Regions from separate parts of the Blautia sp. DFI.3.45 genome, predicted to be linked through region 1. Evidence: predicted binding sites of a transcription regulator. Region 1 holds the regulator's gene; each other region holds the start of a gene.

Region 1 (7,037 bases):
CTGCCTCTTCTACGCGCCTTGAAAAATCCAGATACCGCTCCAATTGTACCATAGCCGGACTTCTGTCATACTCATCTGCTCTTGCAAAATGAGTAAACATACCCTCAATCTTAAGATTTGGAAGTTCTGAAATTTTTTTAATTTCCTCTACATTTTCCTGTACATCCGCAAAACCGATCCTGGTCATTCCTGTGTCCAGAGCAATATGAATATGTACAGTTTTTTTCTGCAGAACCGCTTCGTCTGAAAGTTTCCTTGCCTCCTCATATTCGCACACTGCAGGACGGATCTCATAACGGACAAGTTCCGGAAAATATTCATCAAAAACAATTCCAAGGATCAGGATTGGTTTTGTAATCCCGGCTTCTCGCAGATGAATCGCTTCTTCCGCAGTTGCAGCCGCAAACCCCCAGATATAATCATAATCCTCAATGAGATGTGCAACCGGCACCGCGCCATGTCCATAAGCGTCAGCCTTTATGACTGCGATCATCTTTGTCTCTTCTGCAATATTTTTTCTCATTTCCCGGAAATTATGTTCTACTGCATCCAGTGAAATGACTGCTTTTACTCTGCTATCTTTCTTCATAATAATTTTCCTCTGTTATTTTTTCATGTTAATATCTGCAAATTGTTTCACAGATTTACTGCCTCAAAATGAATATTCTATCTTAGTATTTCCGGCAGAAAACAGATGATATCTCCTGCGGTCATCCCTCGCTGCCCTACTGTTTCAGCAGCCAGATCACCTGCCAGCCCATGCACATATACACCAAGTGCAGCCAGAATAACAGGAGAAAATTTCTTTTCTGCTGCCAGGTACATACACTGTATACCGGCAAGCACACCACTTAACACATCTCCACTTCCCGCTGTAGCCATTCCTGCATTACCCGAAATGTTCAAATACATATCTCCAAAAGCATCTGCCACCACAGTACAGGCATCCTTCAGAACGCAAACCGCTCCAGACTCCTTTGCATAATCAGCTGCAGTCTGTGCCAGACAATCCTGGATCTTACCGATTTCTTTTCCGCACAGACGACTCATCTCACCAATATGAGGTGTCAGGATCACATGTTCCCCGATAAAACACTTCCAGTTGTCATGGACTGACAGAAGATTCAGGCCATCTGCATCCAGAATTACTGTTTTTTTACACTCAGCTGCCTTCGCCAGGAACCACTGAGCTCTTTCCCTGCTCTGCGCTCCGGTTCCAAGACCCGGTCCTATCACAAGCACATCACACCAGTCAAGCATTGCCTGGTTTTTTTTCTCATCAAAATCACAGGTGATCATGGCTTCCGGCAACAGTGTCTGCAACGGAATCCTGTTGGCCTCCACGGTCTGAATTCTCACCATTCCCGCAGAGCTTTTCAGAGCAGCTGCTGCACTCAGATATGCAGCTCCGCACATTCCTTCGCTGCCAGCTATAAGAAGAACCTTACCGAAGGTTCCTTTATTTCCATAGGGAACTCTCTCCGGAAGCATTTTTAAATCTTCACGTTCCAGATGATGCATACAGATTTTCTTTCCGGGTATGGAATAGATTCCGATATCCGTAACAACGATCTCACCGCCATACATGCGTCCGGGATAAAAACACAGCCCTCTTTTGCGAAAAGCAAAGGTAACCGTAAGATCTGCCCGGAATGCAATCCCCTTCTCAAATCCGGTATCTGAGTCAATCCCGGATGGAATATCCACAGCTACTTTATACGCAGATGCCCGGTTCATTGTACTGATAAGCTCTGCATATTTTCCCTCTACAGGTCTGCTCAGTCCAACCCCAAAGATGGCATCTACTATAGTAGTATATTCATCCGGATCCAGGTTATGCACCCGGGGCACCTGATAATATTCTGCTGTTTTAAGCTGTCCGGCAGTTTCAGCAGTCATTTTCTCTTCCTTACCCGCAATATAATACCAGGTTCTGACTCCTCTCAACTGAAGCAGTCTGGCAATCGCCAATCCGTCTCCGCCATTGTTGCCGGTTCCGCAGACCACAAGGATTTTCTCTTTTTCTTTATTCTTTAATCTCTGTACAATCTCCTCAACCGTCTTTAATGCCGCCCTCTCCATAAGTACTGGAGACGATATCCCGGCTTTCTGAATCGTATTATGATCCAGTTCTTTCATCTCAACAGCAGTTACAATCTCTCTCATCTGTTCACCTCCTGTTTACAATAACACATTTACATACAAGAGAAAAGCTGTGATCAGATGACCACAGCCTTGTGTTTCACAGTTATCCCTTACATCCCTTCATGTTCCTTTCTGTACTCACTCAGGTTATAGGACAAAGTCATAAGACTCTCTGAAAGATGTACGTTCTCTACCATTACATCCTCCGGGGCATCCAGATCAATATGTGCAAAATTCCAGATTGCCTTAATTCCATTATCAATCAAAATCTTTGCCATCTCTTTGGCTTTAATTTTAGGAAGAGTCAAGATCGCGATCTCAACCTCATTCTCCTTCAGAAACAAAGGAAGATCGCTCAACATCTGAATCTCAATTCCACGAACTGCAATCCCCTCAAGTACAGGATTGACGTCAAAAATACCAACCAGCTTAAATCCGCGCTTTTCAAAATCCACATAATTGGCCAATGCCTGTCCCAAATTACCGGCACCCAGAATAATCATCGGATGTACAGTATCCAGCCCAAGGATCTTACCGATTTCTGTATACAAATAGCGTACATTATAGCCGTAACCCTGCTGACCAAAACCACCGAAATTATTTAAGTCCTGACGAATCTGGGAAGCCGTCACATGCATCTTCTTGCTAAGATCATTTGAAGATATACGCTCTACATTCTCCTCCATCAATTCACCGAGGTAGCGGTAGTACCGCGGCAAACGCTTGATTACCGCTTTCGAAATTTCCTTAGCTTCCACAAATTTTCCCTCCTTAGCTTATCTATGTCAATTATACCCAGATGTTATTTTATTGTCAAATTAAATTTGTACTTTTTGACCAAATATTTCTGTATTTTTTTATCAATTTCATTCTGAAAAATTCCCCGGAATATCATATTTTCTTCCATGCATCCATCCGGTGCTTTCTTTTCTCTGGACAAAATCTCTTAAAATGCTTTCAAAAACAGGCATTTTCGATTATAATAGTACGCGGACAAATTACAAACGGAGGAATTCCTATGATTTTATCATGTCAGAATATCTGTAAATCCTTTGGCGAAAAAATCATTCTCAAGGATGCCAGTTTCCATATAGAAGACCGCGAAAAGGCAGCTCTCATCGGCAATAACGGTGCAGGCAAGACGACTCTGCTGCGAATCATTATGCATGAGCTCTCCCCGGATTCAGGAAACGTGGTACTTGCCAAAGATAAAAATATCGGCTACCTTGCCCAGTATCAGGACATTCATGGCCATCATACCATTTACGAAGAACTGATTTCCACCAAACAGCACATTATTGATATGGAGAACCGTCTGCGCTCTCTGGAACAGGAAATGAAAACCACCACCGGAGATGCTCTGGACAGCCTGATGAATACTTACACAAGACTGAGTCACCAGTTTGAACTGGAAAATGGTTACGCTTACAAAAGTGAGATCATGGGTGTATTAAAAGGTCTTGGTTTCACAGAAGAAGATTTCGAACGCCAGATAGAAACTCTTTCAGGCGGCCAGAAAACCCGCGTAGCTCTGGGTAAACTGCTTCTTGCCAGCCCTGACATTCTTCTTCTGGATGAGCCTACCAACCATCTGGATATGGAGAGTATTTCCTGGCTGGAAACCTATCTTCTGAATTACCCGGGTGCTGTATTTATCGTATCCCACGACCGTTACTTTCTTGACAAAGTTGTAACAAAAGTTGTGGAAATCGAAGCAGGAAATATGCGTATGTACAGTGGCAACTATTCTGCCTATGCCCTGAAAAAAGCCCAGCTGCGTGACGCCCAGTACAAAGCCTATCTGAACCAGCAGCGGGATATCAAACATCAGGAAGCAGTCATTGCCAAGCTGAAATCCTTTAACCGCGAGAAATCCATCAAACGTGCGGAAAGCCGCGAGAAAATGCTGGATAAAGTCCAGCGCATTGATAAACCACAGGAGATTCAGAATCAGATGCGCATTTCCCTGGAACCAAGATTTGTCAGCGGAAATGATGTCCTTACTGTGGAAAGTCTTTCCAAATCTTTTCCCGGACAGACACTTTTCAGTGACATCTCCTTTGAGATCAAACGTGGAGAACGTGTAGCCCTGATTGGCAATAACGGCACAGGCAAAACCACCATGTTAAAGATCATCAATGGGCTGATTGATGCAGACAGCGGCAGATTTACTCTTGGTTCCAAGGTACAGATTGGCTACTATGACCAGGAACACCATGTTCTTCATATGGAGAAAACTATTTTTGAGGAAATCTCAGATGCTTATCCCACACTTACGGAAACAGAAATTCGAAATATGCTGGCAGCATTCCTTTTCACAGGGGATGATGTATTCAAACTGATCTCCGCTCTGTCCGGCGGAGAAAGAGGTCGTGTTTCCCTCGCCAAGCTGATGCTGTCCGAAGCAAACTTTCTGATCCTCGATGAGCCCACCAACCATCTGGATATCGCTTCAAAAGAGATTCTTGAAGAGGCATTGAACAGTTACACTGGAACAGTATTCTATGTTTCCCACGACCGTTACTTCATCAACCAGACAGCTACCCGGATCCTGGATCTGACCAATCAGGCAATTGTAAATTATATCGGAGATTACGACTATTATCTGGAGAAAAAAGAAGAGCTGACGGAAAAATATGCTCCGGCTGCCGCTCAGGCTGTGACAGAAGCAAAGCAGGCTTCTGATAACAAGCTTTCCTGGCAACAGCAGAAAGAAGAACAGGCCCGCCAGCGAAAACGAGAGAATGAACTAAAAAAAGTAGAAGCCCGCATTGAAGAACTTGAAACCAGAGATAAAGAGATCGACGAAACCATGATTCTCCCGGATATCTGCACAAATGTGGCAGAATGTGCGAAACTCAGCAAAGAGAAAGCCGCCATTACCGAAGAATTAGAAGGATTATATGAAAAATGGGAAGAACTTGCATAATGCAGGTTCTTCCCATTTTCGCAGTTTATAACTTTTTACAGGTTTCTCCGCTGCAGTGTGATCCTGCCCGGAGAACTTTATAATGTTATAGAAACATTACCGGATAATTTCTGAAATTATAAAATTTCATCCAGTCTCTCTCTGATGGCAAGGATGAAATCTTTGCTGTTCAGTACTGTCACATCCTCAAGAGAAGTGATCAGCGCAAGGTCTTTTGTCATCTTACCGCTTTCAATCGTCTCCAGAGTCGCCTTCTCCAGTTTATCAGCAAATTCCATCAATTCTTTATTGCCGTCCAGCTCACCTCTTTTTCTCAGAGCTCCAGTCCATGCAAAAATAGTTGCTACAGAGTTAGTAGATGTCTCCTCACCTTTCAGATAGCGATAATAATGTCTCTGTACAGTTCCATGAGCAGCTTCATATTCGTAATATCCCTGTGGAGATACCAGTACAGATGTCATCATAGCCAGAGAACCAAATGCTGAAGAAACCATATCGCTCATAACATCTCCATCATAGTTCTTGCAGGCCCAGATAAATCCGCCTTCAGCCTTCATGACACGAGCTACGATATCATCGATCAGGCTGTAGAAATATTCAATGCCTGCTGCTTCGAATTTCTCCTTAAACTCATCTTCATAAATAGTTGCAAAGATTTCCTTAAAACGTCCGTCATAAATCTTGGAGATCGTATCCTTGCCGCCAAGCCACAGGTTCTGTTTTGTATCCAGTGCATAATTAAAACAGCATCTTGCAAAACTTGTGATAGAATCATCCAGATTGTGCATACCCTGAAGCACACCCGGTCCCTCATAATGATGGATCAGCTCTTTTCTCTGCTGTCCGTCTGCACCTTCAAATACCAGATAAGCATCTCCGGGACCGTCAATATACATCTCTGTGTTCTTATACACATCACCATAGGCATGACGTGCGATGGTGATCGGTTTCTTCCAGTTCTTAACACATGGTTCAATACCCTTCACTACGATTGGGGCACGAAAAACAGTTCCGTCGAGAATTGCACGAATCGTTCCGTTAGGACTCTTGTACATTTTCTTTAAGGTATACTCTTCCATTCTTGCCTTATTAGGAGTGATAGTTGCACATTTCACTGCTACGCCGTACTTCTTTGTAGCCTCTGCTGCATCAACAGTTACCTGATCATCCGTTTCATTTCTGTATTCCAGACCAAGGTCATAATACTCAGTGTTCAAATCAATATACGGAAGAAGAAGTTCATCTTTGATTATTTTCCAGAGAATTCTGGTCATCTCATCTCCATCCATCTCCACAAGTGGTGTCTGCATCTGAATTTTTTTCATGTTAATCCTCCTCTTTGGCTCTCATCCAGTTAACTATCATGATAGCCGAAAACAGACCGTTCGTCAATGCTTTTATACACTAAAGCAATATTTTGCCAAATAAAATGATTACTGATCACAGTTCCATAAAGCGTTCCAGATCCAGTTCTCCCCATCCCTGCTGATTCTTTGGCAATCCCATATCCCTGGCACTTTCTTTCAATTTCATCTTGATCTGAACATTAGTCAGCTCCGGATTCTTCTCAAGCATCAATGCTGCTGCCCCTGCAACCAGAGGTGTAGACATAGAAGTACCACTCTTCACTCCATATCCGTTATCTGCTCCCGGTGCACAGGCAAGAACATGATTCCCGGGTGCAACCAGATCCGGTTTACAAACACACTCAAATGTAGGTCCCCTGCCTGATATGGCAGTCCGTCCTGTAAGCAGATCGCTGGAGCCTACTGTGATAATCTTCCGGCTGCTTCCCGGTGCTGTCACACTTCCTGCCTTCGGTCCCTGATTTCCTGCCGCAGCCACTACCACCAGACCTGCATCCCAAAGTTGTTCCACACCTGCGATCAGAACTCTGTGATCTTCTGCTCTCCTACAGGTTGTTCCCACCGAGATATTCACTACACGTATCCCATAATATCTC
Region 2 (7,037 bases), on a different contig from region 1:
CAGAATGATCATATTATCCAGGAGGGCAGATTTATGTGGGGATTTATAGTGGCATTGATTTCAGGGGCACTGATGAGCATTCAGGGTGTTTTTAATACGGAGGTGACAAAGCAGACCAGCCTCTGGGTATCAACCGGATGGGTACAGCTGTCGGCTTTTGCAGTCTGCGTTCTTGCCTGGCTTTTTACAGGACGGGAAAGTGTGGCTGCACTCTGGCAGGTGAACAATAAATATACACTTCTTGGCGGAGTGATCGGAGCGTTTATTACCATTACAGTAATCCAGAGTATGGGAGCCCTTGGACCTGCCAGGGCAGCAATGCTGATCGTTATTTCGCAGCTGGCAGTTGCTTATGTAATTGAATTATTTGGATTGTTTGGGGTAGATAAAGAACCCTTTGAATGGCGCAAAATCCTTGGATTGCTGATCGCGATTTCCGGAATTGTTATATTTAAGTGGCAAAAATAAGAGTTTACTATTGTAAAATCATTAAGATTTCGTTACAATAAGGGTGGCATTATGGACAGGGGGACTCTTACTCTGAGAAATAAGAGGAGGACCCTTATGATAAAAATAAAAAACAGATGTTGTTATACTGTGACACTGATATTATGTGGAACTTTGTTTCTTACAGGACTGACAGGATGTAAGAGCAGAGAGGCACAGTTTCTGATAGATGGATTGCAGGAAGCAAAGGCAGAGGTGGATGCGGAGTCATCAGAAGAGAAAACATCAGGACAGAAGTCGAAGAAAGATACAGATGAGAAGAAAGCTGATACAGAAGATCGACAGAATGATGATGGCAGTTCTGCAGAGTCCTGGAAAAAACAGGCAGAATCAGATGGTTCAGATGCAGGTAATGGGACAGGAAGTGATTCCGGGAAACATATTTCAGATGCTGATATAGATAATGGGTCAGAAGCAGTTTCTGATAAGGAAATGCAGCAGGCGATGATCTATGTTGATGTCTGCGGAGCAGTTGCGAATCCGGGAGTTTTTCAGCTGGCAGCCGGGAGCCGGGTGTTTCAGGCGATTGAGGCAGCGGGAGGATATCTTCCCGAGGCAGCTCTAACCTGTGTAAACCGTGCAGGAGTTCTGACAGACGGACAGCAGCTTTATATTCTCACACAGGAAGAGATGGAGCGGCAGGGACTGGATCCGGCAGAGATGTCCGGGGCATCAGATGGACAGATGAATGGAAGTGCCGGGACAGGACAGAACACGGGGATGACCGCTCAGGTTCAGCAGGATAACAGGATCAACATAAATACAGCAGATGAAGCTCAGCTTACTACGCTGACGGGGATCGGTGCAACACGTGCGCAGGCGATCATTGCCTACAGAGAAGAGAACGGGCCATTTGCTGCGATAGAGGATATTATGAATGTACAGGGTATCAAAGAAGGTACTTTTGCAAAGATAAAAGATGAGATAGTAGTAGGATAAGGAGAACCGAATGAGCAGGAAAGTTTTGGTAGTAGATGATGAGAAACTGATCGTAAAAGGAATCCGTTTTAGTCTGGAACAGGATGGTATGGAGGTAGACTGCGCTTATGATGGAGAAGAGGCAGTAGAGAAAGCAAAAGATAAAAAATATGATATTATCCTTCTGGATCTGATGCTGCCGAAGATGGACGGGCTGGAAGTATGCCAGCAGATCCGTGAATTTTCCAATGTGCCGATCGTGATGCTGACAGCTAAGGGCGAGGATATGGATAAGATCCTTGGTCTTGAATATGGTGCGGATGATTATATCACCAAACCGTTCAATATCCTGGAAGTTAAGGCACGTATCAAAGCGATCATGCGCCGTGCGGGAAGCGACCACGAGGAGAAAGAAAAGGCAAAGAGCATTCAGGTGGGCGATCTTCGTATGGACTGTGAAGGCAGACGTGTATTTATTGCAGGTAAAGAGATTAATCTGACAGCAAAGGAATTTGATGTACTGGAGCTTCTGGTATTTAATCCGAATAAGGTTTACAGCCGTGAGAACTTGCTGAATATTGTATGGGGATATGAGTATCCGGGTGATGTCCGTACTGTAGACGTACATATCCGCCGTCTCCGTGAGAAGATTGAAACCAATCCAAGTGAACCGAAGTATGTACACACCAAATGGGGCGTTGGATATTATTTCCAGGCTCAATAAAAAGAACGCATGAAACAGTCAGACCACATTTTATGAAACAAAGATCATAAAATGTGGTCTGTTTTTTGTTAGGACTGATTGTGACGCACATCTTGCAGAAAGCCTTTTTCAGACACGCTCTAGAGAAAGAATGGCAGTTCAGTTTGATTTAGTTTAGTTTGGTTTACATCTGAGATGGTTTAGTATTGAACAAAACTGATAAAAATTAGACAAACAAAATAAACATCTATAGAGGAAAATGATAAAAAATTAGAAAATTTCTATAAATGCGCTTGTGAAAATGACGAAAAAGGCATATAATTAACGTTACAATATGTAAAGAGTGCAATAAAAAGAGAAAAAACAGGTATAAGGAGGGTGCGAAATGCTAGATCAGTCATTTTATCAGAAAGCGGATGAGATCATTGCTTTCTATGGTAAAAAGCCGGCATCACTGATTCCGATCATGCAGGATATTCAGGGGGTGTACAGATATCTCCCGGAAGAATTGCTTACATATGTTGCGGAGCAGATCGGTGTGACAGAAGCGAAAGCGTTCAGTGTTGCCACATTTTATGAGAATTTCTCATTTGATGCGAAAGGTAAATATGTGATCAAGGTCTGTGACGGAACAGCCTGTCATGTAAGAAAATCAATACCGGTTCTGGAGGAACTTTATAAGAAACTGGGGCTGTCAAAGACAAAGAAGACGACAGACGATATGATGTTTACTGTGGAAACAGTTTCCTGTCTTGGTGCCTGCGGACTTGCACCGACTATGATGGTCAATGAAGAGGTATATCCGAGAATGACTCCGGAGAAGGCAGATGAGCTGATTGATAAACTGAGAGGGGGCGAACAGGGATGATCCAGAATAAGGAAGTATTGGAGCAGATCAGAGAAGAAGCTGTGAAAGAACTTAATTCTTATGACTGTCGTATTCTTGTCTGTTCAGGTACCGGATGTGTGGCAACCGGTTCTCAGAAAATTTATGAGAAATTCATGGAGATTGCCAAAGATGCTCCGGGAGTTACCATTGAGTTTGGACCTCATGACAAAGATGCACATGTAGGTATAAAGAAAACAGGATGTCAGGGTGTCTGTGAACTTGGACCACTTGTTCGTATCCAGAAAGGCGACGATGTGATCCAGTATACGAAGGTTCAGATCGAAGACTGCCAGGAGATTTTTGAGAAGAGTGTTCAGGGTAATGAGACTATCGAGAGACTGCTTTATCAGAAAGGCGGTAAAGTAAGCCGCGGACCGGAAGATATTCCGTTTATCGCGAAACAGACCCGTATTGTTTTGAAGAACTGTGGTAAGTTTGATGCAGAATCTCTGAATGAGTACATAGCAAGCGGCGGTTTCCAGGCTCTGGAGAAAGCAATGTTTGAGATGAATCCGGATCTGGTTATTGATCAGGTTGATAAATCCGGTATCCGCGGACGTGGTGGCGGCGGTTTCCCGGCAGGTAAGAAATGGATTCAGGTAGCACGCCAGGCTGATCCTGTTCATTATGTGGTTTGTAACGGTGATGAGGGTGACCCGGGAGCATTTATGGATGGCTCCGTAATGGAAGGTGATCCGTATCGTCTGATCGAAGGTATGATGCTTGCAGCTTACGCAGTAAGAGCACAGCATGGATATATTTATGTACGTGCAGAATATCCGCAGTCTGTAGCACGTCTGAAACATGCAATTGCAGTTCTGGAGGAGAACGGACTTCTGGGAGACAATATTCTTGGAACAGGATTCTCTTTCCATATGCATATCAACCGTGGTGCAGGAGCTTTTGTATGTGGTGAAGGTTCTGCCCTGACTGCATCTATCGAAGGAAGCAGAGGCATGCCTCGTGTAAAACCGCCCCGTACAGTTGAACAGGGATTGTGGGCAAAGCCTACTGTTCTGAATAACGTAGAAACTTATGCAAATATTCCGGAGATCATTCTCAAAGGAGCTGACTGGTACAGAAGTATCGGTACAGAGGGTTCACCTGGAACAAAGACTTTCTCATTGACCGGTTCTATCGAAAATACAGGTCTGATCGAAGTTCCGATGGGAACAACTTTAAGAGAGATTATTTTCGATATCGGTGGAGGTCTGAAATCCGGCGCTGCATTCAAGGCTGTTCAGATTGGCGGACCATCCGGTGGATGTCTGACAGAAGAACATTTGGATGTACCTCTTGATTTCGACTCTGTTAAGAAATATGGTGCGATCGTTGGTTCCGGTGGTCTGGTAGTTATGGATGAACATACCTGTATGGTAGAGGTTGCACGTTTCTTTATGGGCTTCACCCAGAGAGAATCCTGCGGTAAATGTGGTCCCTGCCGTATCGGCACCAAGCGTATGCTTGAGATCCTTGAGAGGATCGTAGACGGAAAGGGTGAAGTAGAGGATCTGGATAAACTGGAGCATCTTGGAAACTTTATCAAGGACCGTTCACTCTGCGGACTTGGAAAGAGTGCACCGCTTCCTGTACTTTCCACATTAAGAAACTTCAGAGATGAATATGTAGAGCATATTGTTGATAAAAAGTGCGCGGCTCATGTATGTAAGGCAATGCGTTCTTATGTGATCGATCCTGAGAAATGTAAAGGATGTACCAAGTGTGCGAGAAACTGTCCGGTTGGTGCGATCACAGGCAATAAGAAAGAGCCTCACAGCATTGATACCTCCAAGTGTATTAAGTGCGGAACATGTCTGGAAAATTGTGTATTCGGCGCAATTTCTGTGAATTAAGGAGGGTGAAAAGATGATTCATTTGACAATAGATGGAATTCCTGTAGAAGTGGAAAAAGGTACGACCATTCTGCAGGCTGCCAGACAGATCGGAGTGGAGATTCCTACACTCTGCTATCTGGAAGATGTATTGCCGGATGGTTCCTGTCGTTTGTGCGTGGTAGAAGTAACAAACAATGGAAGAACCAAATTTGATACGGCATGTACACTTCGCTGCTCAGAGGGTGATGAAGTACAGACAATGTCAGAGAAGGTAGTTGCATATCGTAAAGATACCCTTGACCTCCTTCTTTCTGATCATCGTGTACATTGCTTCTCCTGTGAGGCAAACGGTGACTGTAAATTACAGGACTACTGTTTTGAATATGGTGTGACTGAGACAAGCTATCCCGGTGAAATGAAGGATATGCCGATAGATGATACCAATAAATTCTTTACCTATGATCCAAGCCTGTGTATTCTCTGTCATCGCTGCGTGAATACATGTAAGGAGATTGTGGGAAGAGGTGCCATCGACACTATGGATCGTGGTTTCCAGTCAGTGATCGGTGCACATTACAAACATAAATGGAACGAAGGTATCTGTGAATCCTGCGGTAACTGTGTACAGGCCTGTCCGACAGGTGCACTGACCATGAAGCGCAGAAAGAAATATCGTCCGTACCAGATTGACAAGAAGGTTCTGACTACCTGTCCTCACTGTGCAACAGGCTGCCAGTATTATCTCCTTGTAAAAGACGGAAAGATCGTAGATACAGAAGCTGTAAACGGACCGTCCAACAAAGGGCTGCTCTGTGTTAAGGGACGCAGCGGATGTTTCGATTTCGTACAGTCACCGGAGCGTATTAAATATCCGCTGATCAAGAATAAAGAGACAGGTGAATTCGAACGTGCAACATGGGATGAGGCGCTGGATCTTGTTGCTTCCAAATTTATGGAGATCAAGAAACAGTACGGCTCTGATTCTCTTGCAGGCTTTGCATGTTCCAGATCACCCAATGAAGATATTTACATGGTACAGAAGATGGTTCGCTGCTGCTTCGGCACCAACAATACAGATAACTGTGCACGTGTATGTCATTCCGCATCTGTAGCAGGTCTTGCGATGACTCTTGGCTCAGGTGCCATGACAAACCCAATTGAGGATATCACAAAGAATGCAGATCTGATCATGCTGGTTGGTTCCAACCCTGAGGAAGCACATCCTGTAGTCGGCATGCAGATCCGTCAGGCCATCAAGAGAGGCTGCAAGCTGATCGTAGTTGATCCTCGTGATATCGGTCTGGCTAAGAAAGCAGATATCCATCTGAAACTGAAACCTGGTACAAATGTTGCTTTTGCAAACGGCATCATGAATGTGATCCTTTCTGAAGGTCTTCAGGATGACAAGTTCATTGCAGAGCGTACCGAAGGTTTTGAAGAATTAAAGGAAATCGTAAAAGATTACACACCTGAGAAGGTAGCTGAAATCTGCCACATTGACGCAGACGATCTGAGAAAAGCAGCGATCATGTATGCAAAAGCTGACCGCGCTCCAATCATCTACTGTCTTGGTGTAACCGAACATTCCACAGGTACAGAGGGCGTTATGTCCATGTCCAATATGGCAATGATGGTTGGTAAGCTTGGACGTGAAGGCTGTGGTGTTAACCCGCTTCGTGGACAGAATAACGTACAGGGTGCCTGCGATATGGGCGCTCAGCCGAATGTATATCCAGGATATCAGAAGGTTACTGATCCTGCAGTTCGTGAGAAATTTGAGAAAGCATGGGGTGTAAAACTTGATCCGAATATAGGAACTCATGCAACTGATGTATTCCCGAAAGCAATCACAGGCGAGATCAAAGGTCTGTATATCTATGGTGAGGACCCGGTAGTTACTGATCCGGATACCACACACATTATCAAAGCATTAAAGAGTCTTGATTTCTTTGTACTTCAGGAACTTTTCATGACAGAGACAGCTCAGTATGCAGATGTTATCCTTCCTGGTGTAAGCTATGCAGAGAAAGAGGGTACATTTACCAATACAGAGCGCCGCGTACAGAGAGTCCGCAAGGCTGTCACAGTACCTGGAGAGATGAGACTGGATACAGATATTATTATTGATCTGATGAACCGCATGGGATATCCGCAGCCACATCTGACTTCTGCTCAGATCATGGAT
Region 3 (7,037 bases), on a different contig from region 1:
TAATGAAGATGAAGTAATCGATTTGTGTGAAAAATATGAGATAGATTTTGCAGAAGTGAGGCGGTGGTACGATGGTTACCGTCTTGGAGATTACCATGTATATAATCCAAATGCGTTAGTAAATCTGACAATTATGCGGACATTCCAGAGCTACTGGTCACAGACAGGAACCTATCTGTCAATCCTGCCACTGATCAACATGGATTTTGATGGTCTGCGGACATCCATCATAGAAATGCTGTCCGGTTCCTCTGTAGAAGTAAATGTCAATGAATTTCAGAATGATATGGTCAGCTTCGCAGACAAAGATGATGTATTGACTCTGCTGATCCACCTGGGTTACCTTGCCTACGACCAGAGAACCCAGAGAGCTTACATTCCTAATGAAGAAATCCGTCAGGAATTTCGTGCCGCAACCAAACGAAATAAATGGAATGAACTGATCGAATTCCAGCAGGAATCTGAAAAACTGCTGGAAGCCACCTGGGAAATGGATGCAGAAACAGTTGCTGAACAGATAGAGAAAATCCATGCAGAATACACATCAGTGATTCAGTACAATAACGAGAATTCCCTGAGCAGCGTACTCAGCATTGCCTACTTAAGTGCAATAAAATACTATTTTAAGCCAATCCGGGAACTCCCGACAGGAAGAGGCTTCGCAGATTTCGTCTTCATCCCCAAACCACTGTACAGAGACGATTATCCTGCATTACTCGTCGAACTGAAATGGAACAAAGACGCAGAAACTGCTCTGAATCAGATAAAAGAACGAAAATATCCAGAGTCATTACAGCAGTATACAGGAGATATTTTGCTGGTGGGGATCAACTACGATAAAAAAGAAAAAGTTCATCAGTGTGTAATCGAAAAATGGTTTCCACTGTGTATATAGAACGTAACTTCAAAAGAATCATATAAGTTATGAGAAAAGATATTCTACCCCAGTGGATGGAATGTCTTTTTTATATAATTTTTAGCTTGCATCTATGTAAAATTGATATCAGAAAATTCCCTCTTTTTATGTTGACATTACTAAAAGCAAGACTATAATGAAAACCGAAAAAAGAATCTGAAACGATTGGAAAGGGGAAGTTAATTATGAGTACAGTTTTGCCAAGAGAAGAAGCAGTAGAAACAATTTTTTCTAAAATTTTGGCTTCGCCGGAAGCATCCGGACGATTAAGCGGAGTTTTTTATGACCATATAGATGACGACCATCGTCTGACAGATAATGACAGAGATCATTTCCTGCAGGTATTGTTTCATGCGTACCAGAACGGTGATATCAGTGCACTGCTGTTGGAATTATGCGGCAGAAGTATGTTTGACCTGTTAAGGGAGGCTTATCTGATCCCGAAGAAATTCCACGGAAAAGCAGGAGAGAACCCGGTGCTCCTTACAGATGCAGCCGGAGAACTTCTTCCCGGGGAAAAGGTTTCAGCCAGAGAATATGCAAAATTCAAGGAAACATATGAACATCATGAATGTGCCCCCAGATCTGCACTGTATCTTGCAGATGGTTATGATCTTGTCCGTACCTATACAGAAGGTCTGAACATTACAGAAGAAAAAGATAACCGTAAACGTGGTGTCCTGGCTCTTTATGCACTTCCCGACACCTGTAAACTGGGTCTGACAGAAGCACAGGCATATGCTGTTGTATGGGATGCTTTCCAGAAGATTCAGGAAGAAGCCCCAAGAGCCATGGTATACTACGGACAGGAAACAGGTCTGAAGAAAGAGAATCCGGATAAACCCTATGATGAAATTGGAATTCTTCTTCCTATCCATGAATTTGAGAAAAAAATGCTGCAGCATTTAGACGAGATTGACGGAATCGTACTGGCATGCAGAGAGAAAATGATGGAGAAAGCAGGAAATGACAGTCTGCAGCTTTAACAAATCAAGCAAGTAGCAAAGCGGATGATTTTATCCGATTGACAATATAGAATGAGGAAGTGAGAAAAATGCCGCAGGAAGTGATTAAAAAGAACCATATGGATGTTGCCTGGCATGAGTATACAGATGAAAATGGGGAAAATGTACCAGTTGTAGATTCCAGCATCGCAGAGAAAGCATCCGTTATCGGACGTGTGGGGATTATGTTTCTCTCATGCGGTACCGGAGCATGGAGAGTGAGAAGTTCCATGAATACACTGGCAGAAGCACTTGGCATTACGTGTACGGCGGATATTGGTCTGATGTCCATTGAATATACATGTTATGACGGAGAAAATGGTTTTACCCAGTCGTTGTGCCTGACTAATACAGGCGTAAATACTTTGAAGTTAAATCGTCTGGAACACTTTATCCGAAACTTTGAAAAAGAAGGAAAACATATGTCAGGAGAACAGCTGCATACATTTCTTGACAATATTGAAAAAACACATGGTCTATATTCCCCGCCTGCACTGGGACTTGCTGCAGCGATCGCATGCTGCGGATTTACATTCCTTCTTGGGGGCGGTCCGATCGAGATGTTCTGTGCATTTGTCGGGGCAGGAATTGGAAATTATCTCCGCTGCAAACTGACCAAACACCATTTTACATTGTTCTTATGTATTGTGTCTTCTGTATCTCTGGCATGTTTTGCATATGCAGGTCTGCTCAAACTTGGAGAAATATTATTTGGTATTTCTGTTCAGCACGAAGCGGGATATATCTGTGCAATGCTCTTTATCATACCGGGATTTCCGTTTATTACCAGTGGTATTGACCTTGCAAAACTGGATATGCGTTCAGGAATAGAACGTCTGACTTATGCTTTGATCGTTATTCTGGTAGCTACTATGTCAGCATGGATCATGGCACTGATCCTGCATTTGAAACCTGTAGATTTTATAAAACTTTCACTGTCAACAGAGCAGTGGATCTTATTCAGGCTTCTTGCAAGTTTCTGCGGAGTGTTTGGATTCTCTATCATGTTTAACAGCCCGGTTCGTCTGGCAGTCGCAGCAGCCGGGATAGGAGCAGCTGCCAATACTCTGAGACTGGAACTGGTAGACCTTGCAAATATTCCTCCTGCTGCAGCCGCATTTATTGGTGCACTTACTGCGGGACTTCTGGCGTCCCTGCTGAAGAATAAAGTCGGATATCCAAGGATATCTGTAACAGTTCCCTCAATCGTTATCATGGTTCCGGGATTATATTTATACAGAGGATTTTATAATCTTGGTATTATGTCATTATCAGTAGCTGCATCCTGGTTTGCGTCTGCGATTCTTATCATTGCAGCGTTGCCATTAGGGCTAATCTTTGCACGTATTCTGACAGATAAAGCTTTCAGATACTGTACTTAACCGAATCAAAAATCAGGGAAATCCCCAACCACTGCTTAAATTGCAAAAAGCAATAAGCAGTGGTTGGGGATTTGCTCGTGCAAGTATCTACTCCAATAGGAAAATGTGAAAATTATATCAAACTAACAAACAATTTTATGCTTCCAAACAAATATTTAAACGAAAAAATTGTTCAGGTTTCTGTACAAAAGCTCTTGTCAATTTTTTGACAATGTGTTATCATTAAGGCGTCAATTTTGTTAGGAGAAAAGGAGTATTAAGATTATGAGCAGTAAAATTACTATCATTGGAGCCGGCAGCGTCGGATCTACCATCGCGTACACTTTATCAAGCCAGGATATCGCATCTGAAATTGTTCTGATCGATATCAACAAAAAGAAAGCAGAAGGTGAAGTTCTGGATATTATCCAGGGAACCTGCTTCAGAGATCCTATCTCTATCATTGCCGGAGACTACGAAGATGCTAGGGATTCTGACATCGTTATCATCACATCCGGTATTGCCCGTAAACCAGGACAGACAAGACTTGAACTTACACAGACAAATGTAAATATCCTCAAATCTATCACACCGGAGATCGTAAAGGCAGCTCCAAATGCCCTTTATCTGATCGTAAGCAATCCGGTTGATATCATGACTTATGTATTTACAAAGATTTCCGGACTTCCAGAAAACCAGATCCTTGGTTCCGGTACAATTCTTGACTCTGCACGTCTGCGCTGCGGATTATCCGAACATTTCCAGATTGCACAGAGTAATATCCATGCCTATGTATTCGGTGAGCATGGAGATACATCCTTTATTCCGTGGTCTGGTGCCTATATTTCAGGTGTAAGTGTGGATGAATATTACGACCTTGAGAAGAAACTCGGTAAGGATATTGAACCGATTGATAAAGAAGCAATGCTTCAGTATGTACAGAAATCTGGCGGTGAGATCATTTCCAAGAAAGGTGCAACTTTCTATGCAGTATCCTCTTCTGTATGCAAACTTTGCAGCCTTCTTGTATCTTCTTCAGAGTCTATCTCTACAGTATCTACTATGATGCATGGAGAGTACGGAATCGATGATGTATGCCTGAGTACATTAACTCTGGTAGGGCCAAATGGTGTACAGGGCAAAGTTCCAATGAGAATGACAAAAGCTGAGATCGAACAGCTTAAGAAGAGTGCAGATGCACTGAAAGAAATTATTGCTCAGATTGACCTTAATTAATAATATATCAGACAAAACATTCAGAAGTACAGGTACAGCCTGTTCTTCTGAATCCATATTACTGTTTACTCCTTTTTAATTATTAGCCAAAATTCTGTACTGTAAGCGGAAACAGACGAATTTTGGCTTACATATATCAAAAGCAAAAAAATATATAAATAATATTTTTATTAATTTTTTGAAAGATACTATGATTGTGAGTAAATAGAAAAGCGGAAGATTTTATCTGCCTGAAAAAGATTAATTTAGATCAGAAGAATTGAGCAATGATGCGTGATAAAAAAATTATCAAAAACCTCTTGTTAAAATGTTGTCAATATGATATAATATTTTTCGGAAATCGAGCTGATACACTCCTTTAATTGCGGAGGAAGGGTGTGCGAACTCTTTTATTTTCTATGTCTCAACAAAGATATAAAAAGTAATTGTATTAGACTTGATTTATATTTTTGTCTATATATTGTTAAAAAAAAGACAAGGACTAGCGACTGTTATTTACGGGCGCTATATATCGGGGCAAATTGCTTTTGGACCCTGATATCATTATTTGAGCAACATGAATTTATCTGAACAACTAAGAAAGGATAATGTTAAGTATGAAGTACAGTTATTATCCGGGTTGTACCCTGAGAAACAAGGCGAAAGATCTGGACGAATATGCCAGAGCCAGCGCCAGAGCACTTGGGTTTGAACTGGAAGAGATCGAAGACTGGCAGTGCTGCGGAGGCGTTTATCCTCTGGGAACTGACGAGATTGCTACGAAACTTTCTTCCGTACGTGCTCTTAATCAGGCCAAAGAAAAAGGCCAGGATCTGGTGACAATCTGTTCTGCCTGTCATCACGTGATCAAACGTGTCAATGACGACATGAAGAATGTGGAAGATATCCGCACCAGAGCAAATAATTACATGCAGCTTGACGAGCCTTATGCTGGCGAGACAACAGTACTCCATTATCTGGAAGTGCTTCGCGACAGAGTTGGCTTTGACAAGCTGAAAGAGAAAGTAGTAAACCCGCTTACAGGAAAGAAGATCGGAGCATATTACGGATGTCTCTTATTACGTCCGGGCAAGATCATGGCTTTTGATGATCCAGAGAATCCGACAATCATGGAAGATTTCATCCGTGCACTTGGGGCAGAACCGGTAATCTATCCATACAGAAATGAATGCTGCGGCGGTTACATTTCTCTGAAAGAAAAAGATATGTCTCAGAACATGTGTCAGAAAATCGAAGACAGTGCGAAAGGCTTTGGCGCAGATATGTTGATCACAGCCTGTCCATTGTGTAAATATAATTTAAATAAAAACGCTTCCAGCGAACTGCCTGTATATTATTTCACAGAGCTCCTTGCAGAAGCCCTCGGAGTAAAAGAGGAGGTGGCAAAATGAGAAACCAGCATTCAGCAGCAGAAAAGATCAAAGAGATCTCCGGAACCAATCCGCTGAAATGTATGAAATGTGGAAAATGTTCTGCTACCTGCCCATCTTTCAATGAAATGGATATCAAGCCACATCAGTTTGTATCCTATGTTGTAAATGAAGATATCGAAGCACTTGTCAATTCAAAGTCTCTCTGGAAATGCCTTTCCTGCTTCGCCTGTGTAGAGCGTTGTCCAAGAGATGTAAAACCGGGAAAGATCATCGATGCAGCAAGACAGTTAGTTGTCCGTGAAAAAGGCGGCGATTATCTGAAAGCAGATGAGATACCACAGCTTCTTGATCCGGAACTGCCACAGCAGCTTCTGGTAAGTGCATTCAGAAGATACAGGAGGTAAGCCAGCGTGCAGAGAATTGGTGTATTTGTCTGTCATTGCGGAAGTAATATCGCCGCTACGGTAGATGTAAAAAAAGTTGTTGAATTAGCTGCCAAAGAGCCGGGTGTCGTTCATGCAGAAGACTACCAGTACATGTGCTCAGAAGCAGGCCAGGCTAAAATTCAGGAAGCCATTAAAGAGAAAAACCTGACAGGCGTTGTTGTCTGTTCATGCTCTCCACGTATGCATGAGGCAACATTCAGAAAAGCAGCTGAAAGAGCTGGCCTGAATCCATACATGGTGGAGATTGCAAATATCCGTGAGCATTGTTCCTGGATCCACAAGGATATGGAAGAGGCTACAAAGAAGGCCGTGATCCTTGCCAGGGCAGCAATCGCAAAAGTAAACTTAAACACACCTCTTCAGCCAGGAGAGAGCCGTGTTACAAAGAGAGCCCTGATCATCGGCGGCGGTATTGCCGGAATCCAGACAGCCCTGGATATCGCAGATGCAGGATATGAAGTAGATATCGTAGAGAAGACTCCAAGTATCGGTGGAAGAATGTCACAGCTTGATAAAACATTCCCGACACTTGACTGTTCTGCATGTATCCTCACACCGAAGATGGTAGAGGCAGCAGCACATGAGAAGATCAATATTTATACATACAGTGAAGTAGAACATGTCAGCGGTTTCGTAGGTGATTTCACCGTTGATATCAGAAAGAAAGCAAGAAGTGTAAATATGGACAAATGTACAGGCTG

The links. The regulator Rex, encoded in region 1, represses fermentation and respiration genes when NADH is low (regulators of the CRP and FNR family bind a similar motif). The targets are predictions, from matches to a motif close to ATTGTTAANTANTTAACAAT.
Region 2: a site for Rex is predicted at 2,344-2,363, ahead of LJE09_RS03475 (complex I 24 kDa subunit family protein). Genes of this name have one in related genera too.
Region 3: a site for Rex is predicted at 4,816-4,835, ahead of LJE09_RS01695 (CoB--CoM heterodisulfide reductase iron-sulfur subunit B family protein). Genes of this name have one in related genera too.

Annotation. Positions count from the first base shown of each region.
Region 1 covers NZ_JAJDMI010000014.1:14,451-21,487, reverse strand. Annotated here, with positions in the region: gene alr (alanine racemase) at 1-589, opposite strand, end outside; gene LJE09_RS07010 (bifunctional ADP-dependent NAD(P)H-hydrate dehydratase/NAD(P)H-hydrate epimerase) at 667-2,166, opposite strand; gene LJE09_RS07005 (redox-sensing transcriptional repressor Rex) at 2,256-2,903, opposite strand; gene LJE09_RS07000 (ABC-F family ATP-binding cassette domain-containing protein) at 3,164-5,074, shown strand; gene LJE09_RS06995 (NADP-dependent isocitrate dehydrogenase) at 5,191-6,399, opposite strand; gene LJE09_RS06990 (S8 family peptidase) at 6,515-7,037, opposite strand, start outside.
Region 2 covers NZ_JAJDMI010000006.1:22,130-29,166, forward strand. Annotated here, with positions in the region: gene LJE09_RS03460 (DMT family transporter) at 34-468, shown strand; gene LJE09_RS03465 (helix-hairpin-helix domain-containing protein) at 565-1,446, shown strand; gene LJE09_RS03470 (response regulator transcription factor) at 1,457-2,149, shown strand; gene LJE09_RS19100 (DUF6783 domain-containing protein) at 2,208-2,306, shown strand; gene LJE09_RS03475 (complex I 24 kDa subunit family protein) at 2,514-2,996, shown strand; gene LJE09_RS03480 (NADH-quinone oxidoreductase subunit NuoF) at 2,993-4,870, shown strand; gene fdhF (formate dehydrogenase subunit alpha) at 4,884-7,037, shown strand, end outside.
Region 3 covers NZ_JAJDMI010000003.1:34,421-41,457, forward strand. Annotated here, with positions in the region: gene LJE09_RS01675 (AAA family ATPase) at 1-895, shown strand, start outside; gene LJE09_RS01680 (DUF4866 domain-containing protein) at 1,102-1,902, shown strand; gene LJE09_RS01685 (threonine/serine ThrE exporter family protein) at 1,971-3,302, shown strand; gene LJE09_RS01690 (L-lactate dehydrogenase) at 3,567-4,517, shown strand; gene LJE09_RS01695 (CoB--CoM heterodisulfide reductase iron-sulfur subunit B family protein) at 5,114-5,908, shown strand; gene LJE09_RS01700 (4Fe-4S dicluster domain-containing protein) at 5,905-6,294, shown strand; gene LJE09_RS01705 (CoB--CoM heterodisulfide reductase iron-sulfur subunit A family protein) at 6,301-7,037, shown strand, end outside.